2 regions of the Paenibacillus sp. J22R67 genome follow, and region 1 is predicted to be linked to the other one. Evidence: predicted binding sites of a transcription regulator. Region 1 holds the regulator's gene; the other holds the start of a gene.
What was found. The regulator NrdR, encoded in region 1, represses ribonucleotide reductase genes. The targets are predictions, from matches to a motif close to AACACNATATATNGTGTT.
Positions count from the first base shown of each region.

Region 2: AC58VC_RS15440 (adenosylcobalamin-dependent ribonucleoside-diphosphate reductase) is a predicted target of NrdR. The motif match lies at 9,767-9,784, and genes of this name have one in related genera.

Region 1 is NZ_JCAUAX010000003.1:520,974-532,675, forward strand. It holds gene polA (DNA polymerase I) at 1-615, shown strand, start outside; gene mutM (DNA-formamidopyrimidine glycosylase) at 651-1,511, shown strand; gene AC58VC_RS14285 (MntP/YtaF family protein) at 1,616-2,335, shown strand; gene coaE (dephospho-CoA kinase) at 2,369-2,965, shown strand; gene AC58VC_RS14295 (lytic transglycosylase domain-containing protein) at 2,962-3,543, shown strand; gene AC58VC_RS14300 (alpha/beta-type small acid-soluble spore protein) at 3,639-3,854, opposite strand; gene nrdR (transcriptional regulator NrdR) at 3,965-4,444, shown strand; gene AC58VC_RS14310 (DUF4183 domain-containing protein) at 4,526-4,948, opposite strand; gene AC58VC_RS14315 (hypothetical protein) at 5,255-5,443, opposite strand; cyclic di-GMP riboswitch class I at 5,493-5,588, opposite strand; gene AC58VC_RS14320 (hypothetical protein) at 5,663-5,845, shown strand; gene htpG (molecular chaperone HtpG) at 5,919-7,796, opposite strand; gene AC58VC_RS14330 (MFS transporter) at 7,989-9,188, opposite strand; gene AC58VC_RS14335 (MarR family winged helix-turn-helix transcriptional regulator) at 9,185-9,634, opposite strand; gene AC58VC_RS14340 (NAD-dependent epimerase/dehydratase family protein) at 9,995-10,660, opposite strand; gene AC58VC_RS14345 (AraC family transcriptional regulator) at 10,711-11,562, opposite strand; gene AC58VC_RS14350 (FAD-dependent oxidoreductase) at 11,677-11,702, shown strand, end outside.
Region 2 is NZ_JCAUAX010000003.1:749,008-760,709, forward strand. It holds gene AC58VC_RS15375 (hypothetical protein) at 21-203, shown strand; gene AC58VC_RS15380 (hypothetical protein) at 229-408, opposite strand; tRNA gene AC58VC_RS15385 (tRNA-Leu) at 529-612, shown strand; gene AC58VC_RS15390 (DUF695 domain-containing protein) at 747-1,565, shown strand; gene AC58VC_RS15395 (Bax inhibitor-1/YccA family protein) at 1,665-2,318, shown strand; gene AC58VC_RS15400 (hypothetical protein) at 2,380-2,586, opposite strand; gene AC58VC_RS15405 (hypothetical protein) at 2,756-3,037, shown strand; gene AC58VC_RS15410 (YqzE family protein) at 3,117-3,308, shown strand; gene AC58VC_RS15415 (hypothetical protein) at 3,369-4,328, opposite strand; gene AC58VC_RS15420 (YqhG family protein) at 4,445-5,434, opposite strand; gene AC58VC_RS15425 (DEAD/DEAH box helicase) at 5,431-7,221, opposite strand; gene AC58VC_RS15430 (lipoate--protein ligase family protein) at 7,489-8,328, shown strand; gene dat (D-amino-acid transaminase) at 8,663-9,490, opposite strand; gene AC58VC_RS15440 (adenosylcobalamin-dependent ribonucleoside-diphosphate reductase) at 9,836-11,702, shown strand, end outside.

The sequences.
Region 1 (11,702 bases):
GAGGCTTTCCTTCAGAATATGGACATCCACACGAAGACGGCGATGGACGTCTTCGGAGTGGAAGAGAGCGCCGTCGACGCGAATATGCGGCGCCAAGCCAAAGCCGTTAACTTCGGGATCGTTTACGGGATCAGTGACTATGGCTTGTCTCAGAACTTAGACATTACTCGCCGGGATGCAGCGCAGTTCATTGAGCAGTATTTTGCTGTCTTCCAGGGAGTACGCAAATATATGGACGATATCGTAAAGGATGCACGTGAGAATGGCTACGTCACGACGCTGCTGCAGCGCCGCCGGTATTTGCCGGAGATTACTCATTCGAACTTCAATCTGCGCTCTTTTGCGGAACGTACCGCGATGAACACGCCGATTCAGGGTACGGCGGCAGACATCATTAAGCTTGCTATGGTGCAGATGGATGCTCGCTTGAAGCAAGAGGGATTGAAGAGCCGCATGCTGCTTCAAGTACACGATGAGCTCGTCTTCGAGGTTCCGGAAGAGGAACTCGAGACGATGCGCCGCCTTGTGCCGGAAGTCATGGCAGGAGCATTGAAACTGGACGTACCGCTGAGTGCGGACGTTGATTATGGCCTTACTTGGTATGACGCCAAGTAAGGAAGGCTGAACAACTACAAAAGAGGTGAACATCCGTGCCTGAACTACCCGAAGTCGAGACGGTCAAGCGCACACTGAATAATCTGATCACCGGTAAAACGATCGAGCAGGTTCAGGTCAGACTGCCCCGCATTATACAGAAACCTGATGATATTCAGATGTTTGAAGTGCTGCTGCAAGGGCAGCAAATTGAAACAATTGAGCGCAGAGGCAAGTTTTTGCGATTTGTTCTAACCGATTACGTCATGGTCTCTCATCTGCGGATGGAAGGTCGTTATGGTCTATACAGCAGTGAAGATCCATTGGAGTCTCATACGCATGTGCTATTTCGGTTTACCGACGGCAGCGAACTGAGGTACAAGGATGTGAGACAATTTGGCACCATGCATTTGTTCCCTAGAGGGGAAGAACTTACGCAGCCGCCGCTGCGCAAGCTTGGTTTGGAACCACTGGATGAAGGCTTCACGTTCGAAGTTTTCCGAGATCGAATAGCTCACAAAAAGACGAAGATTAAGCCGCTGCTGCTGAATCAAGAATATATTGTTGGCATCGGTAATATTTATGTAGACGAGTCCCTTTTCTTGGCCGGCATCCATCCGGAACGCGAGGCATCGTCGCTCAGCAAGAAGGAGCTCATGTTGCTGCATAAGGCGATTATTCGCACGCTAAGCGATTCTGTTGAGGTAGGAGGATCTTCAATTAAATCGTATGTCAACGGCCAAGGTGAAATCGGATTGTTCCAGCATCAACTGAACATTTACGGCAGACAATCGCAAAGCTGTAAAACATGCGGAAGCGAAATCTACAAAACCGTGGTTGGTGGTCGCGGGACGCACATTTGTCCGACCTGTCAACCGCTAAAGCGAAAGAGAATCATAAAGAAGTCTGAGAAATAGGCACGTGAAGCGCGCCCTTCCCATATGATATGGAGTACTTAGCCCAGATGATGTGCTGTTACCGGCTTATTGTCGTCAGTGGTAAAACTCTTAGGAGGGGTATTATGCTTCCGGTGGTTTCTTTGCTCATTCTGGCTTTCGCAGTTTCATTGGACGGTTTCGGCGTTGGCGTCATGTACGGATTACGTAAAATTCGAATCCCTTTTCTCTCTATTGGTATTATATCCCTATGGTCTGGTATCATTATTTATAGTTCGATGCAAATTGGTGTCCTCATGTCTTCTTTTATGTCTCCCATGTTTGCCAAACGTATCGGAGCACTCATCCTGATCGGGATTGGCATCTGGGCGCTCTCCCAGCTAAGACAGCAGAAGTCGCATGATCCCCAAGAGACAGCCAAATCGCCAGAAGACCAGATATCTCTCAGTAGTGTTCCCCCTTCCCGCAATGAGCCCGCCACGCTCGATACGCTGCAAAGGACGAAGGAAATCCTGAATATTGAGCTCAAGCGTTTTGGTTTGGTTATTCAAATTCTGCGAACACCGTCCATCGCAGATGTGGATAAATCGGGTAATATTTCAGCTTCTGAGGCTACATTGCTAGGGCTAGCCCTCTCGCTCGACGCATTTGGGGCGGGAATTGGCGCTGCATTAATTGGTTTTGTTCCTTTGTTAACGGCATCCGTTATTTCTATTTCTAGCGGTTCGTTTATTGCACTCGGACTTCGTATTGGTTTTCGTTACGCTGAAATGACTTGGATGAAGAAGTTATCTATTCTTCCAGGATGCGTACTTATTCTTATGGGTTTATTGAAAATGTTATAGTTGAACAGGAATACACTTAGGAGAGATTGGCCTATGAATATCGGGTTAACAGGAGGAATCGCTTGCGGCAAAAGCACGGTTAGCGCCATGCTGGTTAGCCGCGGCGCTCTATTAGTAGATGCGGATCAAATTGCGCGCGATGTTGTCCAGCCCGGCAGCCCTGTTCTTGAACAGGTTGCTGCACATTTTGGACAAGCCGTCATTCAGGAAGATGGCTCACTGCATCGTAAAAAGCTAGGAGAGATCGTATTTGGGAATACAGAAGCACGTAAACAACTAGAACACATTTTACACCCGCCTATTCGCAAGATGATTAGAGAGCAGATGGAAGCCTATGAGAAGCAATTTCCGGACAAGCTGGTTGTCGTCGATATTCCTTTATTGTTTGAATCCGATTTATCCTTTATGTTCAAAGAAGTAATGGTCGTGTATGTGCCTCCTCACATTCAGGTGGAACGTTTAATGCGCAGAGATAACATAACGGAAAGCGCGGCCAATAACCGAATCAACGCACAAATGTCGATAGAAGAAAAACGCAAACTGGCGGATATCGTGATCGACAACAGCGGAACCTGGGAAGATACCTTTGCTGAGGTTGAACGGTTTTGGCTAGGGAAGGGGCTTTCATGAAGTTTTTACGCAAAAAACGAGTTTTTGCCCTTTTACTCGTTTGTTTCGTTCTAGTCCTCTTTATGAACAGCACTTTTATAGGAAGAAAGTTGTATCCCATCTATTTTGAGCAGGAAATTAGGCAAAGTGCGGCGAAGCACAATATAGACCCTTTTCTCATTGCGGCCATCATCAGGGTAGAAACGAATTATAAGCATCATTTGGAATCAAGTAAAGGTGCTTTGGGACTTATGCAGTTGATGCCAGACACGGCAGAATGGATTGTGGAGTCCACCAATTTAGGACCTCATACCCAGGAAGATTTGTTAAAAGCGGATGTGAATATTAATCTCGGTTCTTGGTATTTGAGCTGGCTTAACAAGCATTACAATGGAAATTTAATTTATGCGATTGCAGCTTACAATGCAGGACAAGGGAATGTGAATAAATGGAAGCAAACGAACCTTTGGGACGGCTCACAAGAGCGCATTGACCAAATCCCATTCGGCGAAACGCGTCATTATGTTCAGCGAGTTATTTATTATTATGAGAAGTACACAAAACTGTATTCAGAGCAGTGGCAAAGCAAACAAACGTAGTCCCCACAAAACAAAGAAGCATTGGACTAGCTCCTTTGGGGGGCATAAGTCCAATACTTCCCGTTTGCAGATTCAGCGGCTACTTCATCTCAAGATTACTTGAATTGACCAGCCAAAGATTGTTCTGCGATTTGTACCAGGCGACGAGTAATGTGACCACCGATGGCACCAGTGTCACGAGTAGCCATGTTACCGTAGTATCCATCTTGTGGGATAGAGATACCAAGTTCTTGGGCTACTTCGTATTTCAACTGATCCAACGCTGCGTTAGCTTGAGGAACAACTAGCGTGTTGCTGTTTCCTGCGCTCATGTCTGTTCACCTCCTTGTCGGTTGGTACTAGTATTGTGCGCACTTCTTCATCGTTCATGACATGTAACATATGGTAATCCATCAGATAGAAGAGAAAGGAGAGATAGCGAATGAAGTGTCCGTTCTGTGATTATTCCGGTACGAAAGTGCTTGACTCACGTTCAGCTAATGAAAATAAATCGATCCGCCGTCGCCGGGAATGTGAGAAATGCGCTCGAAGATTCACGACCTTTGAGATGGTGGAAGAAACTCCGCTTATTGTGATTAAAAAGGATGGCAGCAGGGAAGAATTTAGTCGTGAGAAAATATTAAGAGGCTTAATACGTGCCTGCGAGAAGCGTCCGGTGTCCATGGAGAGACTGGAGATGCTAGTATCCGAAGTCGAAATGCAGCTTCGCACGACGGCTCATGCGGAAGTTGACAGTTTAGGCATTGGCGAAATCGTCATGGAGCAATTGTACCCAGTCGATGAAGTGGCTTACATTCGCTTCGCCTCCGTTTACCGACAATTTAAGGACATTAATATGTTCCTAAAAGAGCTAACGCAAATATTGGGAAAGCATGATCCCGGCCTACTCCGGGACAAATAAAGAAAGCCGGTTCTGATTCGTTCTATTGAACGTGCTCAGATCGGCTTTTATTTGTTAGATTTGTTAGATTTGTTAGATTTGTTAGACAGAATGAATGACCGTAGTGACAACTAAATTAGTTGTCGTTGAAGATGAAGTTGAGGTGGCTGTGAACGAGAGCGTCTCCAGGACGACGGTAGCGCCGATCGTCAGGGAATTAGTGATAACCAGATTGGCTGTTGTCAAAGTCGTAAGACCTCCTGCGATGAGAGTGCCATTCACAAAGACATTGTAATAGCCATTGCTGGCTGGAACGGTAAGACTGTTCGCGGGCAAATTCGTGCCCGAGTCGTCCTTGAAGCTTGTGGAGGGGATTGTGGTTACACCAGAGAGAATGTTCCCTATGACGACTGTGGCTGTGAAGCGTTTGACCAGCGGCGTAATGGTCGATGTTGTCGTCGTTGTAATGGTCCCTGAAACTGTGCTGGTTGCAGTCAAATGCAAGGTAATCAAGCCTGAACTCATAGTCATTCTCCCTTTCTATCATCTACCGGATGATAATTCTAGTATTCTATTTAATATATGCTATAAAAATGGAAAATATTGGATGATAGCCACGCTAAGGCAGCATGTTCAAAAAAAGGTTCCAACCAACTAAACTTTAAACCTTAAATCTGACAAAAAATAAGAAAAAGACAGCGGGATTCCCGTTGTCTTTTTACTGTTTTATTCCTAAAAGGCTATGATGACGCGACTTCGTTCGATTTTAAAAAAAATAATTTTATAGACATCAACCGACTGCATTTTTGTGGGCGATCGTGCATAATTCTGTTATTGGGTACGTTTGTCCAGTTCACTCCTAAGAAATTGAATAAACCGAATTGATTCCTCGGGGGACAACAGGTTGTTATTAAACTTAAAGGAGAACATATTCAAAATATCACTTTCTGGTAGGTGCAGGTTAGCAATCAAGTTTTCCACATCCAAGCTCATGTTTCCATTTAATACAATTTTCTCCATCCTTATCAGCTCCTCCTAAGTCATTCTACATTAATCGGACGGAGGCTGTTTTGGCAGCTGGCTGACATTTTGGACATGTAACACATCCAAATTAGTCCCTATAGCTTTGCGTCACCACTTTTCAGTGGTTTTGCCTTTGTCGTGCCGATTAATGCTTGTAAGAAAACTATATCACATTATTTCCATTTATTACATCTATTCGAAGGATGGTTGAAGCATATGTCCGTCAAGTCCAATCAAATTCCAGGCTTTTCTTATGAATTAGATATTATGAAAGTAGCCAGCTCGTTAGGAATTGATCAAGATCGCTTACTGGCTTATGTGTATTCGAATATGGATACCAATAAACGGAGTGAGGATAGGGCCGCTCAGCCGATGATTAGACTTGATGAGCATTCCTAAATTTTGTATACAAAGAAAAAAAGCACTGCTGCCATAGCGGCGGCAGTGCTTCTTGATGGTGAAAGGGTTCTTACTACACCATAATTTTGCAAATGTCGTTCGTGAACTCAACCGGATCTTGAAGAGGCAAGCCTTCGATCAGGAGAGCCTGGTTGTATAAGAGGGCTGTGTACAGGTTCAGCTTCTCTTTGTCTTTCTCGAAAGCGTCCTTCAACGAGCCGAAGACTTCATGATTCATGTTGATTTCAAGAACCTTTTCTGCTTTCACACTCGGGTTATTCGGCATTGCATTCAAGATTTTCTCCATCTCGATGGTCACGTCACCATCTGTAGATAGACATACCGGATGCTTTTTGAGTCGCTTGGATGCTTTGACGTTAGTAACCTTGCCAGACAACAAGCTAGTCATGTAATCAAAAAGCTCTTTATTTTCGTTTTTGTCCGCTTCGTTTTCGGATTTATCATCCGCTTCAATGCCGAGGTCACCGCTGGAAACAGATTTGAATTCTTTTTCCTTGTAAGTCATGATCATTTTGATAGCAAATTCATCGATATCGTCAGTGAAGTACAAGATTTCATAACCTTTATCGGTAACAATCTCCGTTTGAGGAAGCTTATCGATGCGCTCCATGGACTCCCCAGAAGCATAGTAGATGTACCTCTGATCTTCCGGCATTCTCGCGATGTACTCGTCGAGTGTAACAAGCTTCTTCTCATTGGAGGAGTGGAACATCAACAAGTCCTGTAGAACGTCCTTATGAGCCCCGTAATCGCTGTAAACGCCGAATTTGAGCTGACGGCCAAACGATTTGTAGAAGGTCTCGTATTTCTCTCTTTCATCTTTGAGCATGGATTGAAGCTGGCTTTTGATTTTGCTCTGAATGTTTTTGGCGATCAGCTTTAATTGACGATCATGCTGCAGCATCTCTCTGGAAATGTTCAGAGACAAGCTTTCGGAATCGACCATCCCTTTCACGAAGCTGAAATAGTCTGGAAGCAGATCCGCGCATTTGTTCATGATGAGAACGCCATTCGCGTATAGCTCTAAACCTTTTTCATATTCTTTGGAATAATAGTCGAAAGGCATGCTTTCCGGAACAAAGAGGATCGCTTGGTAAACAACAGCCCCGTCCGCGCTAACATGAATATGCTTAAGCGGCTTATCGAAGCCGTAATGTTTCTCATGATAGAACTTCTCATAATCCTCAGGCGTTAGTTCACTTTTGTTTTTTCTCCAGATTGGCACCATGCTGTTGAGCTGCTGCTCATCTTGATAATCTTCGAACTCATCTTCCGTACCTTCTTTGAGTCTTTTACCGGAAACGTCCATTTTGATAGGGTAACGGATGAAGTCGGAATATTTCTTGATGATAGCTTTCAGGCGGTACTCGTCCAAAAACTCGTCGTAGTTGTCATCTTCCGTATTCGCTTTGATTTGCAGAACGATTTCTGTACCAACGGAATCTTTATCTGCTGTTTCGATCGTATAGCCATCAGTGCCAGTGGACTCCCATTTGTAAGCTGTGTCGCTGCCAAGCGCTTTACTTGTCACTGTCACGACATCCGCTACCATGAAAGCGGAGTAGAAGCCTACGCCGAACTGACCGATAATATTGTGGCCGTCTTTGGATTCATTTTCTTTTTTGAACGCAAGTGAACCGCTCTTCGCAATGATCCCTAGATTGTTCTCCAAATCTTCCTTCGTCATCCCAATACCCGTATCCCGGATTGTTAACGTTCTATTTGTTTTGTCAGCAAAGACTTTGATAAAGTAACTATCTTTGTCAAATACCAACGAGTCGTCTGTTAGTGCTTTGTAGTAAATTTTATCGATGGCATCGCTGGAGTTGGAGATGAGTTCTCTCAAGAAGATTTCTCTTTGCGTGTAAATGGAGTTAATCATCATTTCTAATAGTCGTTTGGACTCAGCCTGAAACTGTTTCTTTTCCACGGTTAAATCTCCTCTCGATATGTAACAACATTTCAATATTAGCACTCTCTCTACTTGAGTGCTACACCTTATTTTTATATCATTCCTCCAAAATAATGTCAATTGCTATTCATCGTTAAACTCCTGTGACAATGACAAAAAAATGCCGTCTCTCCCTTCCACTCAGAAGTGTTAGTGAGAAACGGCATTACCTTATTTCATGGAAGCCGCAGGTCCGGGCTTCAGGGCGACACTTGATTTCCGGTGATGCAGCCCGTAATACAGCAGTGATGAACATGCGACAACGATTCCTGCCACGAAGTACATCGTATGATAGTTTGTTTTGGATGCAACAAGGCCAAGCACATACGAGCCGATTCCATAGCCGGTATCGAAGAGCAAGAAATACGTGCCAGTGGCAAGTCCTCTTCGGTGAGCGGGCGCGGCTTGGATGGCGATGGTCTGGAAGCTCGGAAGCATCGCACCGAAGCCAAGTCCTAGCAGTCCGCCGGCTACTAAAAAGGGAACGGGGGAAGATGTCAGGCTGAGGCCAATCATCCCCAGAGTGAACAAAATAACGCCAGGATAAACTAAGCCGTTAGGTCCTGAACGATCGAACCATTTGCCGGTAAACGGCCTGGAAATGACAATCATCAAAGCGAACACCATGAAGAAGTAGCTCGCATATTTCTCCAATCCGTTGGATTTCGCATAAACGGACAGAAACGTTGTGATGGCGCCATAGGAGAAGGCGAGTACACTGCCTGTCAAAGAAATCGGGATCGCGCGCGGCTCGATGAATTTTCTCCAGCCTTTTTCCGGTTTCACAGAAGCTTGTACGACGCGCTGCGGGATACGGAGGGATAGTCCGAACATAAGGGATAGCACGGAGAATACGATACATATGCCAAACAGCAGCGCATTATTGTTAGATTGCATAATCGTTAAACCGAGAAACGGTCCTACAACCATCGCTAAGCTCATGAAAAGGCTGAAATAGCCGATGCCTTCTCCTTTGCGGCGCTCCGGCACTAGATCAATGGCTACTGCCCCCGCGGCAGTTGTAGCCATCCCAAAGCCAATGCCATGAAGAAAACGTAGGCCTAGCAATAGATTATACTGATGAATAAATGGATATATCGCGGTGCAAATCATAAAGAGGACAAGTGAGAAGGAGATGATCTTCTTCCGATTCCATTCGTCCATCCATTTACCGGTTAATGGTCGTAAAATAACGGTTGAAATAATGAAAACGGTCATTACGAGACCAATTTGCTCCTGCCTTGCATGCAAAGTATCAGTGACAAAGATAGGTAGAGTTACGGCAAGAATATAAAATGTCATAAATAAAAAAAAGCTGCTGAGACATACAGCAACGAAATCACGATTCCACAATTTCTGATCGGTATTCACTGTGCTTCCTCCACTTCCTTGATGCGTGCATTGGCTTCTTGCGTGATTTGAATAAGCAGCGACTTGAGCAGGGCTGCCTGCTCCTCCGTGAAGCTGCTGAGTAGTGATGCGATGACCTTCTGCTCAATCGGGGTGAGGATGTCATTCATAGCCCTGCCTTGATCCGTAATGAACGTTAGGAATGACCTTCGATCCTGCTCATTAGCGCGGCGTTCAATCATACCTTTGCGCTCCAATTGGTCGAGGATTCGGGTGATATTCGTCTGATCTTTTTCCGCGCGAATAGCGAGCAGTTTCTGCGTAATGCCATCCTCGCATGCCAAACGATGAAGCACGACCCACTGTTCTGTCGTCATATCGTAAGGCTGAAATTGAGAGCCTAAAAGTTGTGTCATTCGGCGCCCGGCATGATTCAAGATAAATCCCAAGGAATGATCTAAGTGCATAGCACAAAACCCCCTTTCGAAAATTAGTTGCTATAGCAATTATATTCTTAGCAAATAAATTCGTCAATGATTTCGATGCGCTTTGCATAAGACCATTCAGATCGGACATACTAATTTCGACGGTGATTTAGAGAGGTGTTGTGTCGCATTTCATGTAGACGAAATACCAGGGAAGTTGTTGTTGAATCTACCGTAAAGCGAGGAGATGTGCCGCAGGCCATTAATGTAGTCAAAAACTGCAGGAATGTGATGAGGTAGTTACCGAGCGTAGTATGGTTCAAGGCAAAAGTACCATCAATTTGTCACCGTCGAAAAGGACTCCGCGAGGAGTCCTTTTTCTTTTTCTTTTGGTGCAGGAAGTCAGAAACGGTTAAGATCACTGCTCTCAATGACCGGTTTGGGATAGCCGTTAACGGCAACTCCAATCATGGCTCGGCCAACCTTTTCCGAGGTTGTGACCGAATTAGGGAACCATTTTTCCAGCATCGGGTAAAAAGGTTTCATGACCGTATAAACGGCCTGATATAACTTTGTTTTGGATCTGACGCCATGCAGGGGCAGAATGCCTCCAGGCCTGAACATATAGGCCCCTTTAAAAGGCAACTTGAGCAGGTCATTTTCTGTTTTGCCTTTGACACGCGCCCACATACTGCGTCCTCGCTCCGAGCTATCCGTACCGGCGCCGGTCACATAGGTAAATGTCATACCGGGGTTCAGCCTCACCAAAGTTTTGGCCACACTCATGGTTAAATCGTATGTTATCGCAGTATATTTCTCCTCGCTCATTCCAGCTGAAGAGACGCCAAGGCAGAAAAAGCAAGCATCAAACCCGGAGAGTTTGCCCTCCAAGGCCAAGGCTGACAAATCCAACAAGTTCGCCTGCACGATTTCGCGCAGTTTCGGGTGCTGCTGGCCTGTTGCATTTCGACCTATTGTTACCACGCTCTTGATCCGAGTATCAAGGAGACATTCACGCAGCACAGATTGCCCTACCATGCCGGTTGCTCCGAAAAGAAGAACGTTCAAAATGAGATCACACCTCTCTATTTACCTCCATTGTTTCCGCTTAAAAGGGTTCATAACCGATGCAGCTTTCGGTAGTGCGAAGGGGTAATTCGCATGTGCTTTTTAAACACGCGGCTCAAATAAAACTCATTCTCGAACCCGCATTGTCCCGCAATTTGCTGCAGGTTCAAGTCGCTATCGAGTAAAAATTTCTGTACCTTTTGAAGTCTCAGAGAGGTTAGGTAATCAAGCGGTGCCATGCCGGTCAATTTTTTGAATCTCCGCGTAAACTGCACCTGCGTCAACCCTAACTCCATGGCGAGTTGTTTCAAATTGAACGAGGACGCTGCATGCTCTAGCATGAAGTCAATGGCTTTCTGTACGAGGATGTCCTTTACGCTTGAAGGTGCGCGCGAGTCTGAATGCCATTCTTCCACGACCTGCATCCAGATATCCGTCACAAAATGATGACGTAAAGCAGTAGAACTATCGGCGCTAAATTCTGCCCACTTTCGCAAATAGGTGTAGGTGGATGTGAGGCGATGCAGATCGTGAATGGTTACTTTGCCAACAGGGATGCCGTCTTCCGTAAGCAAGGTACCGTTCTCTTCATTGACCCACCGCAGCAAAATGACGTGAAAGGACAGCGGGTGGATCACTTCTCTCCGAAAAGTGAGGCCAGGCGGACAAAACACAAGATCGCCGAAAGAAGCGGTGCCTTCTTGCGGACCGATTTTGTAGGTGAAGCTGCCTTCTTCCACGGCAAATATCACCCAAATGTCGTTCACATCCTCTTGCAGTTGAAAGGCGGCTTTCTCCTTCCAGTATACATGGCTGATGACTTCCGGTTTCGTGATTGTTACATCGCGTATTCGCACTGGTTTGCCCCTCGCTCCTGCCAATTTGCCCCATATGACTATCATATACGAAATCCTGAAAGCAGCGGAAGATGAGCATGAAATTTTGTATATGTTTATGTTGAATGCGTGCATGGAGTAAATCGCTAACTATGAATTAAAATGAAGATAAAAGCGAACATGGAGGGGGAAAGACGTATGAAAGA
Region 2 (11,702 bases), 230 kb from region 1:
GGAACCAGGAACGCATTACGATGAGAAACATCGTTGGAGCGAGCATGCCGGTACCTGAGACCTCTTCTAACGATGAAAAACATCGTTGGAAGTCAGGCGGAGCGAACGCGAAGATGTGTTTCACGTCGCTAACGATGAAAAACATCGTTGGAGCGAGCACGCCGGTACCTGAGACCTCTTCTAACGATGAAAAACATCGTTAGAGGTGCGAATGGGCAGGGGGTTTAGCTATGTTCTACGGGTAACACCAAAGGCCAGTCCAGCAGTAATGGCATCAACACCGGCAGGATCGTCTTCTTCATTTTTGTAATTTGGATCATGTACAATACCTTCAGCTTCACCTTCTGTGAGATGCCGCTCATTGCCTGTATATTTGGGTTCGAGAGCTTTGATTTCTTCCTTATCCATCGTCATCCCTCCTTTGGGAATAGGGTTAGGAGCGGGGGGCGAATTTATGCATGGATTGTAAAAGTTTCGTTGACGAGCTTTCGAGTCCCATGTTATATTTATTTTGTCATCACATGATAAGCGATCATGGCGGAATTGGCAGACGCGCACGGTTCAGGTCCGTGTGGGCTTACCCCCGTGGAGGTTCGAGTCCTCTTGATCGCATCAACCGCAACAACCCTTTCAGGTTCTGGAGGGGTTGTTTTTTATTTCCTAGGAAATAATGCTCAGGTGGGTAGGCAGCTAGGACTAAGCCTTATATAATAAAGATTATCTGAGAGGAAATAGGGGGTCATCCTATGGAAGAAGATTGGAATTTGTTTGAACGCATCCGAGATCGGGAGCAGGTTCTAATCTTTATGAACACTGCTTTGAAGCAGAAAGCTCCTTTCATAGGGTATGGTCAAAGAATTACGATTGTATTTAATATGTATAGTTTGTGGGACCTCTCGGACAGCTCGACTCAAAAGGCGCAACAAGCATTCTACGAGCTTGAAGACAAGCTTATTTCACGGATGAAAGATAAGGGTTATGCGCTATATGCAGGGCGCATTTCTTCACATAATAAAATGGAAATGTACTTTTACGCCAAGGATGACTGGGACTGGGAGCGGGAAATGAAGCGGATACTGCTCGATTTCCCTAACTTCCGCTATTATTTTTCGATGAATTTGGACGTAGACTGGAGCTTCTATCTGGAAGAAATGGCGCCTTCACCGCTTGAGGAACAGTGGATGCGCAATGCTAAGATTGCTTACGCGCTGAAGCGTCGGGGGGACAATTTGGAGAAGGCCAGGGAGGTTCAGCATTGGCTGCATTTTCCGGATTCAACTCGGATGGATGAGATGAAAAGCAAAGTTGGGCCGCTTGGCTACCGGGTCATTGTCTCCGAGTTGGATACGACACGGCAGGTGGAGCCGTATGTGCTTCACTTGAGCAAATTGCACACGCTGGATGTTCCAACCGTCAATGCTGTCACCAAAGAATTGTTCATTCTAGCCTCAGAAGTGGGCGGAACTTATGACGGTTGGGGGACACGTCTTATTCTTAGGTTTCCTGCGAAACTACGAGCCCATTTGAAACGTATATTAAGTAAGATGATTGCCGCATTTAAATAGTTGCCTGATATCTAGGCATTATAGCGGTTTTCATGAAGATTAGGTATAATGCATAGTATAGATTGTACATGTTTTTTATTAAAAGGAGTTGATAGTTTCATGGATAGAACAGTCACGGTTACGCATTCAGGCAGTTTTGCTCATGTGCTTCAAACATTTGCCATCTCCCTCTTGGTTTCCTTTCTGGGGACGCTGATCGGCGCTATGGTCGTTCCGCCTTCGATGATTATGCTTTTCGTCATTGCTGAAGTGGCCATGCTTGTGGCAGCTATCGTTATTCGGATTCGCGGCAAAAATATCGGATATGGTTTCCTTTATGCGTTTACAGCGATTTCGGGTGTAACGCTTTATCCAGTCATCATGGCATACGGGGGTATGCTTGGAGCTAACGTAGTATCGGGTGCATTCTTCGCGACAGCGGCAATTTTTGGCGGTCTTGCTTTCTACGCACACCGTTCACAACGTGATTTCAGCTTCCTGGGCGGCTTTTTGTTCGCTGGAACGATTGGCCTTGTATTGATGAGTGTAATCGGCATGTTCGTTAACTTCGGTTCTATTACGAACTTGATCTGGTCGATGCTCGGTATTCTGATTTTCAGTGGTTGGGTGCTGTACGATGTGGCTCAATACCGTAACGGGGTATCTTCTGAAGAGGTTCCGCTCGCTGCACTCAATATTTATTTGGATTTCATCAATCTCTTCTTGTACATCTTGCGTTTCTTGGCTTCCATTGTTGGAATTAGCCGAAACTAATGCGGATATCGCAATGAAAAAAGCACTTTCGAAACTCGCTAGCGAGTTCCGAAGGTGCTTTTTAGTTATGAAAATATGGGATATCCCCGCGAAAACATCGATTAATTTCCAGCAGGGTATGAAGAAGTAAAATGAGCTCAGCATGGCTTAACTGAACTGTCGAGAACGTATCTTCCTGTTCGTGGTCACGCAGCTTCAATTCCAGCATGTGGTTGGATTTATCCATGTGGATGTTGAGCTGTTCAGTTAGGAGCATCTCTTCCCACATTCGATGCACCCCTTTCTCTCTAAATTACTTTAATATATGCAGCAGGGACGAGGTTAGAAGCGTGTTAAGAGGCTCGTAGCGTCGGACAGATTTTTTTGAAACAAGCACGATTTAAGCCCTCTCTTCATACAATTTAGTGATCCTATATGGGGAGAGAGGAGATTGACCTATGGCGGCTTGCAGTACTTGGACGTATAGAGGGATTTCGTCTTCGGTGTTTCGATCGTTACAACAAGTGGGCAAAAAACAGGGCTTCACCATTCCTAATGCAGCTTCGGGCAAATTCATGATTACCGTGGTAGGGATGAACGTCGGTTTCCAATATGCCTGGGATACGAATGCGCATACCTTGCTATTGCAGTGTGATAATAAACCGATGCTGCTCGGCTGTAGTACGATTAAGACATTTGCGGATAAAATTATTGCGGAGAGCGGCGGAAAAGTCAGTTGAACCCATGTCTTCCACCTGTCTTATCCGTTTAAGTCCGGAGCTCTCTGGATACAATAGGGAGAAAAAGGCAGGTGGGCGTATGGCCAAAAGTGATGACTTGGTCAAGTACATAACACAGCAGGTCGTGACGTTTATAGACACACCAAGGGATGTCCGCCAACAAGCAAAAGCAATGCAGAAAGAGCAGCGCGAGCATTGGCAGACACGTTGGTTTGGTATGCTGCCCTTGGCAGCCCGGATGCTGTTTGACCAGTTTAAAACCAAAAAATAAGTCGCAAAAAAAGGGCTGCCCTATAAGTAGAATCTACTTAAGGGGAGTCCTTTTTTTAATTTAATAAATATGACCCATTTCCAGGGCAGCTGGCAGTTGAATATACCTCGGTCCCTCATGATCCAGAACTAAATAAGAGGATCCTTCCTGCCATGATTGATAACCTAAGACCGCGAGTGGCAAAGTAACCTGACCACCGTATAGTTCGGTGACATAGGTTAGATTTTTATCGGTATCAAGAGCACTTTGGAGTGCACTCAGACCTGCCACAGGAAGCGGTGAGCCGACAATCCAAGGCATCCGTTCATAGGGATCAAATGCTGGATGCATAACGGTACTTGCTTCTTTTAAATCGGTTGTCATCAGGTAGGTGTTGTCAGTCTGAAGCTTGGGAGTCGGGTCTTCTTTTAGCGGAAGCACCTCGCCTGACTTGGCATCCACATAGTAGGTTTGATCATTAAGATTGATTTTCCAAACAGCGGTTAGGCCGTCCATATATAAGCGGTCTTTGGCGATCGTTTCACTCGCGATAAAATCAGAATAAGTAATCGTTGTAGGTATGAGTTCCTGCTGTACCAAAGAACGATACAGCGTGGTCAAACTGAAAAGTGGATGGTTGCCTGTTCCGTATTCCGTTAATCGGAAGGAGCCATTTTCTACGGCTTGTACGATCATATAACCGACATCCTCACCATGATTAGTGAGAATTACAACCCAGCCATGCGTCCCTGGACCAAGCGGATAGCTGTTCCAAGCTGCTGCTTGCCAGTTGTGAAACCCTTCTTCACGAGCTAGTGCTGCCCGCCACTTATCAATCGTGGCTGTTAGCGTGGTTTCGCTTCGCAAATCCGGTACAGGCTTGGCAGCTTCAGCTATTTGACTGCTGGCTGCGGGTTGTCCTGTCTGTAGCACGAGGCTTGTCCGATCTGGATTATCACCCGCCGAACTTTGGGACGGTATGAATAAGATACTGCCAATACATATGAAGCAAGTTGCTGTCCATGCAGTCCACAGCTTCATCCGCGTTCACCTGCCTATCGCTAACTTCTCATTTGTATGAATCTATTGTAATTCTTATGCTATAAAAAGAATGTTAGAACCTGCAGCGTTAATTTGCGAGGTTTTAGCGACTATCGTCAGTTCCTAGGCGATCGTCCGGCGGTTAAATGGAACAATCCGCAATTGATGACAGAAACGGCAATACGCGGCTTATGCTGCCAGTCGATTTCGCTGAGGCGGTTGCGGCATTGCGTTTCGATTTCGTCTCTTTTGTCTGGCTCTGCGCTTAGCAAAAGGCCGTTATAAAAGGATTCGACACGGTCAATCTCACTGCGGTGCTGCTCGTTCGCCTCGTCTGCCCATCTATGGTCATAGGTGCTGACTTTGCGTTCCAGCGTCGATTCAAGCAAGTTCACGGCTTTGGACAGCGATATCGTATCCGGCAAAATATGACTATTCGCAGGCAGCTTGGGAGAAAGTCCTTTGGTCAGCAGATGTTTATGAAAATTCTCGCGAATCTCGCCGTTGTTTAATTGGATGGCAAGGGAGTGGATTTCACTTCGTTTGCGGTCGCACGCGAGTTCAACCTTGTAATTGACGCAAAACCAAGTATCATACACAAGCGCAGCATGATACGTAGCTCCTGTCGGAAAAGGTTCTTCAAATAGATGCACGAATTTCCCGCGTTCTCGCACGATGTTGAACATTTGTTCCAGGCGCCTGCTGCCAAAAGTGACATCATCCTGCGGCACACGCGCTGTAATCGTCGTCGGAACGAAGCCAAAGTAACGCCCCAGAATGCTGTCGGAGGAACCGTCAGGTGCTTGCTCCTGGTTCGGTAAAGCAGGCGTGCCTGCATTAGGCGGACTCTTCACGGCAGTTGGTGCCGCCTTGGACTTGGCTTCAAGCCTCATTTGTTCGGGATCGAAGACGAATTTATAGGTCATGGTTTCGGCAGGTGTCCCGGTACGTTCCACAAAGCTCCAATAATAAGGCCTGCCTGTCATTTCCCGATCTGCTTCCGGAGACAGCTTGGCTGTGACATAAGACGGGCTTTTCTCTAAAATGGTGCATTCATAGGCTTCAAGAAATCGCATGACAAAGGTATGAACGTTTCGTTTATTCATGGTCTGACCTCACCGCTTTGCGCTCCGCCAACGGCATCAAGGATATGTTGAAACTCTGCGCCATACACCGGATTATGCTCAATTTCTTCTTTGATTTCGGTAAAAGAATGCCCTAGTTCATCAATTTTTCTGCGAATATCATCGCTTGATCCTGCTTCCATCACCATACGGAATAACGAGGTTTCAAGAGAACCTTTTTTTTCGATCTTCTCCAAAATCGTATCGAGCTGCCCGATGACCATCTCAAACATATTGATTTTCTCATGCAGCAGCGAGATGATATGCTCTTCAATCGTATTATTTGTAGATAGATTATAAATGTTCACATCGTGCGTCTGGCCAAGACGATGGACACGGCCAATCCGTTGTTCCACGCGCATCGGGTTCCACGGCAAGTCGAAGTTAATCATGTTATGGCAAAACTGCAGATTAATTCCCTCGCCGCCTGCTTCCGTTGCAACAAGCACTTGTACGCGATTGCGGAATAGATCCATCATCCAATCCTTCTTACCACGATTCATGCCGCCGCGATAAGGCACTGCCGTAATTTTATGCTCTTTCAAATAGTTGAGCAGATACTCCTGAGAAGCCCGATATTCCGTGAAAATAATGACTTTATCATTAATTTCCTGGACGAGCTTCATCGTGGTTTCCGCTTTGCTATTCGATTTAATGCTGCGGATCAGCTCGACAAGCTCCCATATTTTGGCGCGTGTAGGCGAGTCTTCCGCTGTTTTTTTGAACAGATTCACGAGCGTGATGAAGACAGCGTCTCTGGAGGAGCAAACCTCTCGCTGGAGGGTAATGAGCGAAAGCATGCTGCTTAAATCGCCGGAGCTCTCTGCGTACCGCGTGCGGACGAAATTGGTGACACCATCATAGAGTGCCTGCTCGTCTGGTGAAAGCGTCAGTGGAATGTTCTTCACCACCCGCTTGGTGTAATGAACACCGCCATCGCCGCGACGATTCCGGATCATCACCTTGGAGAGCTCCTGCTGCAGCTGGATCTCATTTTTCGGTGTCCTTTTGCCAACAACGAAATTGGACTTAAAGGAGCTGTGGACCCCAAGTTGACCGGGCTTAAGCAAGGTAATGAGATTATAAAGCTCTTTCAAATCATTTTGAACCGGTGTGGCGGTGAGCAGCAGGCAATATTTTTTGCGCAGCTCATTAACGAAGGTGTAGTTGGTCGTTTTCTTATTTTTTAATTTATGGGCTTCGTCGACAATAAGCATGTCGTATTCCAGACCCATCACGATTTCCCTGTGAGGATCGCGTTTGGCCGTATCCATGGAAGCAACGATAATATCGCTTTGCTGCCACATGTACGCTTTTTTATGAGCGATGGCGGGAATGCCGAATTTGGTGTTTAATTCACGGACCCATTGCAGGACAAGAGATGCCGGCACCAGGATAAGTGTTTTGCGGACCAAACCGCGGATCATGTATTCTTTTAAAATTAAACCAGCCTCAATCGTTTTCCCGAGTCCAACTTCATCGGCCAAGATGGCTCGACCGCGCATCTCATTGAGCACTCGCTTCGCTGTATCGATCTGATGAGCCATAGGCTCAAGCTGCCCCAGATGAGGAAGGCACTGCATTTCATCAAACGTAGAAATAAGCCCCGACTCTTCCGATTCGTAGGCTAGCTGGTATAAGGTCCAATCGTCCCATGGCCCTCCTCCGCGCACACGATGATCCAGCTCAGTAAACCAGTCCCTCTCAAAGTGCATGTCCAACCGATGATGAATGGGGCGAATGTTCTCTTGCTGTTCATGTTGACGCATCGTTGTGCCCTCCTAAAGTTTTCGTAAGAAAACTAACTTCGTAAACCTAAGCTGAATGGTGCTTGTTATGAAGCACGGGCGCTAAACGCCGAATACGTGTTAGTATGTCCATAAGAGGCGCTTTCATAACTTTTTCCATTGTAAAACAGACGAAGAGATTGGGCGGGAGCTTGCAGAGGGGGAGGAATCGTAACAGAAGGTGATTATGTGGTATGATAGAGGTTGTCTTTTGACAAGCGATGTAGCAAAGAAAGGGTGAAGGTTTCGATGACAGCATGGCGATTTATACATACGGGAGATCGTTCTCCTGCTGAAAATATGGCTTTAGATGAAGCGATTTTGACCGCTCATAGCGAGGGAATCGTTCCTCCTACGGTGCGTTTTTATGGATGGAATCCAGCAACCCTGTCGATCGGTTATTTCCAAAAAGCGTCTGAGGTCGATCAGGAAGCCGTAGCTCATGAAGGAATTGGTTTCGTTCGTCGTCCAACAGGAGGCAGAGCGGTTCTGCACGATAAAGAATTGACATATAGCATTATTGTGGCTGAGGATTACCCTGGCATTCCCCGAAATGTCACCGACGCTTACCGCGTCCTGAGTGAAGGGCTGCTGCAAGGTTTCCGTGCGTTGGGACTTAACGCCGAGATGGTGCAGCTTGCAAGCGATGAGGAGAAGGAGAAATATGCATCTGCAGGATCAGCTGCTTGCTTCGATTCTCCATCTTGGTATGAGCTTGTGGTTGAAGGACGTAAAGTCGCCGGCAGCGCGCAGGTACGGCAAAAAAACGTCGTGCTGCAGCACGGTTCGATTCTGCTCGATATGGATACGGACCAACTGTTCCGTATGCTGCGTTTCTCTAACGAGAAGGTGGCGGAGCGGATGAAGACAAGCTTTTCGAAAAAAGCTGTAGCGATTAACGAGCTGCTGCGGGCACAGGGGAAAGAAGCTGTTACCTTGGGGCAAGTTGAAGAGGCGTTCCGTCGTGAAATTGCGCAGGGTTTAGGTGTGGAGCTAGTTGAGGACTCTTTGACTCCGTATGAGATTGAATTGACCAATCGTCTTGTGCAGGAGAAGTATGGCACGGATGAGTGGAATTTGCGGCGGTAAGGGTGAGACGGAGCCTTCGTAATGATCCTGATTGATTACCTTGTACAAGGTAGGGAAACTAGAGTAGCTAAGTTAGGCTAGCAGAACCAGCAGAACAGGGAACTAGGGGACGCTATTTAGGTGAAAAGTGGTTGCCTTTGAGCTGAAACGGAACTACAGGGTCTTATCACAGCAAAATGAGGTCAAAATCGGACTAAAACTCAGAAATAGCGAACTGGAGTTCCCTTTCTCAGCTCAAACAGTGGATTTCGCTAAAATAGCGCCCTGGAGTTCCTTTATTAGTATGTGTGTGTGTTTAAAAAGCCTAAGGCAGATGCCTTAGGCTTTTTGCTGATTACGAAAACGTGCGAACAAACTCCTCTTGCAGCTTGAGGGTATACGCTCCTGGCGTGCCGGATCCAATGGTGTGTCCATCTACTTCTAGGATTGGCGTTATTTCTACCGTTGTTCCTGTGATAAAGGCTTCGTCAGCTGCCAAAAGCTGTTCCGTCGTAAACGCCTCCTCTGTAATCGGGATGTCCAAAGCTCTGGCTAATCGCAGCACGACTGCCCTGGTGATTCCGTGTAAAATCAAATGATTAGCCGGGTGTGTATAAAGCACGCCATCCTTGATGATCATCAAGTTAGATGCGCTGCACTCTGTCACCGTACCTTCACGATGCAGCACAACCTCCTGTACACCGTGATCGAGCGCAGCTTGCTTAGCCATGACATTGGGCAGCAAATTGAGCGTTTTGAGGTCGCAACGTAACCAGCGAATATCGCCAAAAGTAATCGCTTTGATACCGTTATGTATGGTTGCTACAGGTCTTGGCACTTCCGTACAATAGGCGAGCATGATGGGTTCAGCTTGAGGAGGAAATGGATGCGCGCGAGGAGCTTCCCCTCGAGTGATTTGCACATATACGGTGCCTTCGATCAGCTTATTTTTGTCCACCAGCTCAGTGAGAATTTGTCCGATTTTTTGGATGGTAAAAGGGAGCGTAAGCCGCACATCATTTGCGGTTCTTTGAAGCCTCTGCAGATGTGCATCCTGCTCATAAAGTTGGCCTTGATAGACTCGGAAAACTTCGTAGATGCCGTCTCCGAAATAATAACCGCGATCATCAGGCGAGAGCTGAATATCCGCTTTCTTCATAAATTCATTTTTATAAAAATACATGTCTCTAACATCTCCTTAGCGTGTACTTGGGAAGTTTATATCCAAAAATAAATAACGAACAAATGTTCTAAAAAGGACTGAATTGTGATATCCTAAATACAGGTTAGCAGAGGAATCCGCTATCGTCAAAAGCAACGAACAGCCTACTCGCTTTCTATAAAATAAAGAGAGATTTAGAGTAAATTCTAGCTAAAGCGATATTTACTTGTCTTATTAAACAAAATTGGTCCTTTGGCCATTCGAACGTCAATATCTTGTGTTGTATAATGGATTTCTCACACCATATATTGTAATTTTCATTCTAGTTGGAGCTGCATCTGTAGCTTATTGGGAGGGCATTTATCAATGGGAATTTCGCAATCAAGTAAGAGGCTGGAAGGGTTAAGCGAGAAAATATTTTTGGATCGCTATGCACTTAAGAATGCGGATACGAGCTGTGCTAAGGTGGGGGACACCGTGCTCGTATTGACGAAGGATGATCCCAAATTCCCAGCTAAAGAAGTAGGCGAAATTATTAGCCGTGAAGGCGACATCGTTCAAGTAAGAACACGCAGCGGTGAGACAGTCCAATCTGCGGTAGAGAAGCTTACACTAAACATAGAAAAGACACCTGAAGAACTGTGGGATCGTTTAGCCGGAGCCATGGCTTCCGTAGAAGCGACACCTGAGAAACGTAGCGAATGGACAGAAAAATTTAGATATATTTTAGATGATTGGAAACTTGTCCCAGGTGGGCGAATTGCGGCAGGAGCGGATGCAAGTGATGAATTAACACTGTTCAACTGCTACGTCATTCCTTCTCCTCACGATAGCCGTGGTGGCATTATGAGCACACTTTCTGAAATGACGGAAATTATGTCACGCGGCGGCGGAGTTGGTATCAATCTATCTTCCCTTCGCCCACGCCGTTCCGTTGTTAAAGGGGTTAACGGTTCTTCAAGCGGAGCGGTATCATGGGGCGGCTTGTTCAGTTATACAACAGGTCTGATTGAGCAAGGCGGCAGCCGTCGAGGCGCACTCATGCTGATGATTAATGACTGGCATCCTGATCTGGAAGATTTCATCACGGTGAAATCAACCATGGGGCAAATCACCAATGCCAATTTATCCGTATGCGTAAGCAATGGATTCATGAAGGCTGTGAAGGAAGATTTGGAATGGGAACTGGTCTTCCCGGATACGACAGATCCTGACTACAACGACAAATGGGACGGCAATTTGGAAGCTTGGAAACAGCTTGGCAAAGCCGTTAAGCCTTACCGCACAGTAAGAGCTCGTGAAGTGTGGCACACGATTATTGAGTCCGCTTGGAAATCAGCTGAGCCTGGCGTTGTATTCTTGGAATACTATAACCAAATGTCGAATAGCTGGTATTTCAATCCGATTATTTGTACGAATCCGTGCGGCGAGCAGGGTCTTCCAGCTTGGGGAGTCTGCAACTTATCGGCGATTAACTTATCGAAATTTTATGATGCGCAGAAGCATGACGTCGATTGGGAAGACTTGGCAACGGTGGTTCGTTACTCGACTCGTTTCCTTGATAATGTCATTGACAAGACGCCTTATCATTTCGAAGAAAACCGTGAGAATCAACAGAAGGAACGCCGCGTAGGATTAGGATCAATGGGCTTAGCGGAATTAATGATTAAGTTGAAAATTCGTTACGGCAGTCCGGAATCCTTGGTGTTTTTGGACAAAATCTACGCTTTCATGGCAAGAGAAGCTTATCTTGCATCAGCGGAGATTGCCTCTGAAAAAGGATCTTTTCAAGCATTTATCGCGGATAAGTTCCTAGAGAGCGGCTTTATGAAAAACATGACCCGTGTATTCCCGGAAGTTGGCGAAGCCATTAAGAACAACGGCATGCGTAACGTAACGGTCATTACACAGGCACCAACCGGAAGCACAGGGACGATGGTTGGGACTTCGACGGGTATTGAGCCGTACTTTGCTTTTGAATATTTCCGCCAAAGCCGGCTTGGCTTCGATAAGCAATATGTGCCGATCGCTCAAGAATGGAAAGACGCCAATCCGAATCAAGAATTGCCGGATTACTTCGTAACTTCCATGACCTTGACGGCAGAAGATCATATCCGAGCACAAGCAGCGATTCAAAAGTGGGTGGATAGTTCGATCTCCAAAACAGCGAATTGCCCATCCGATTTCACAGTTGAAGAGACCAAACGGTTATATGAATTAGCTTTTGATCTAG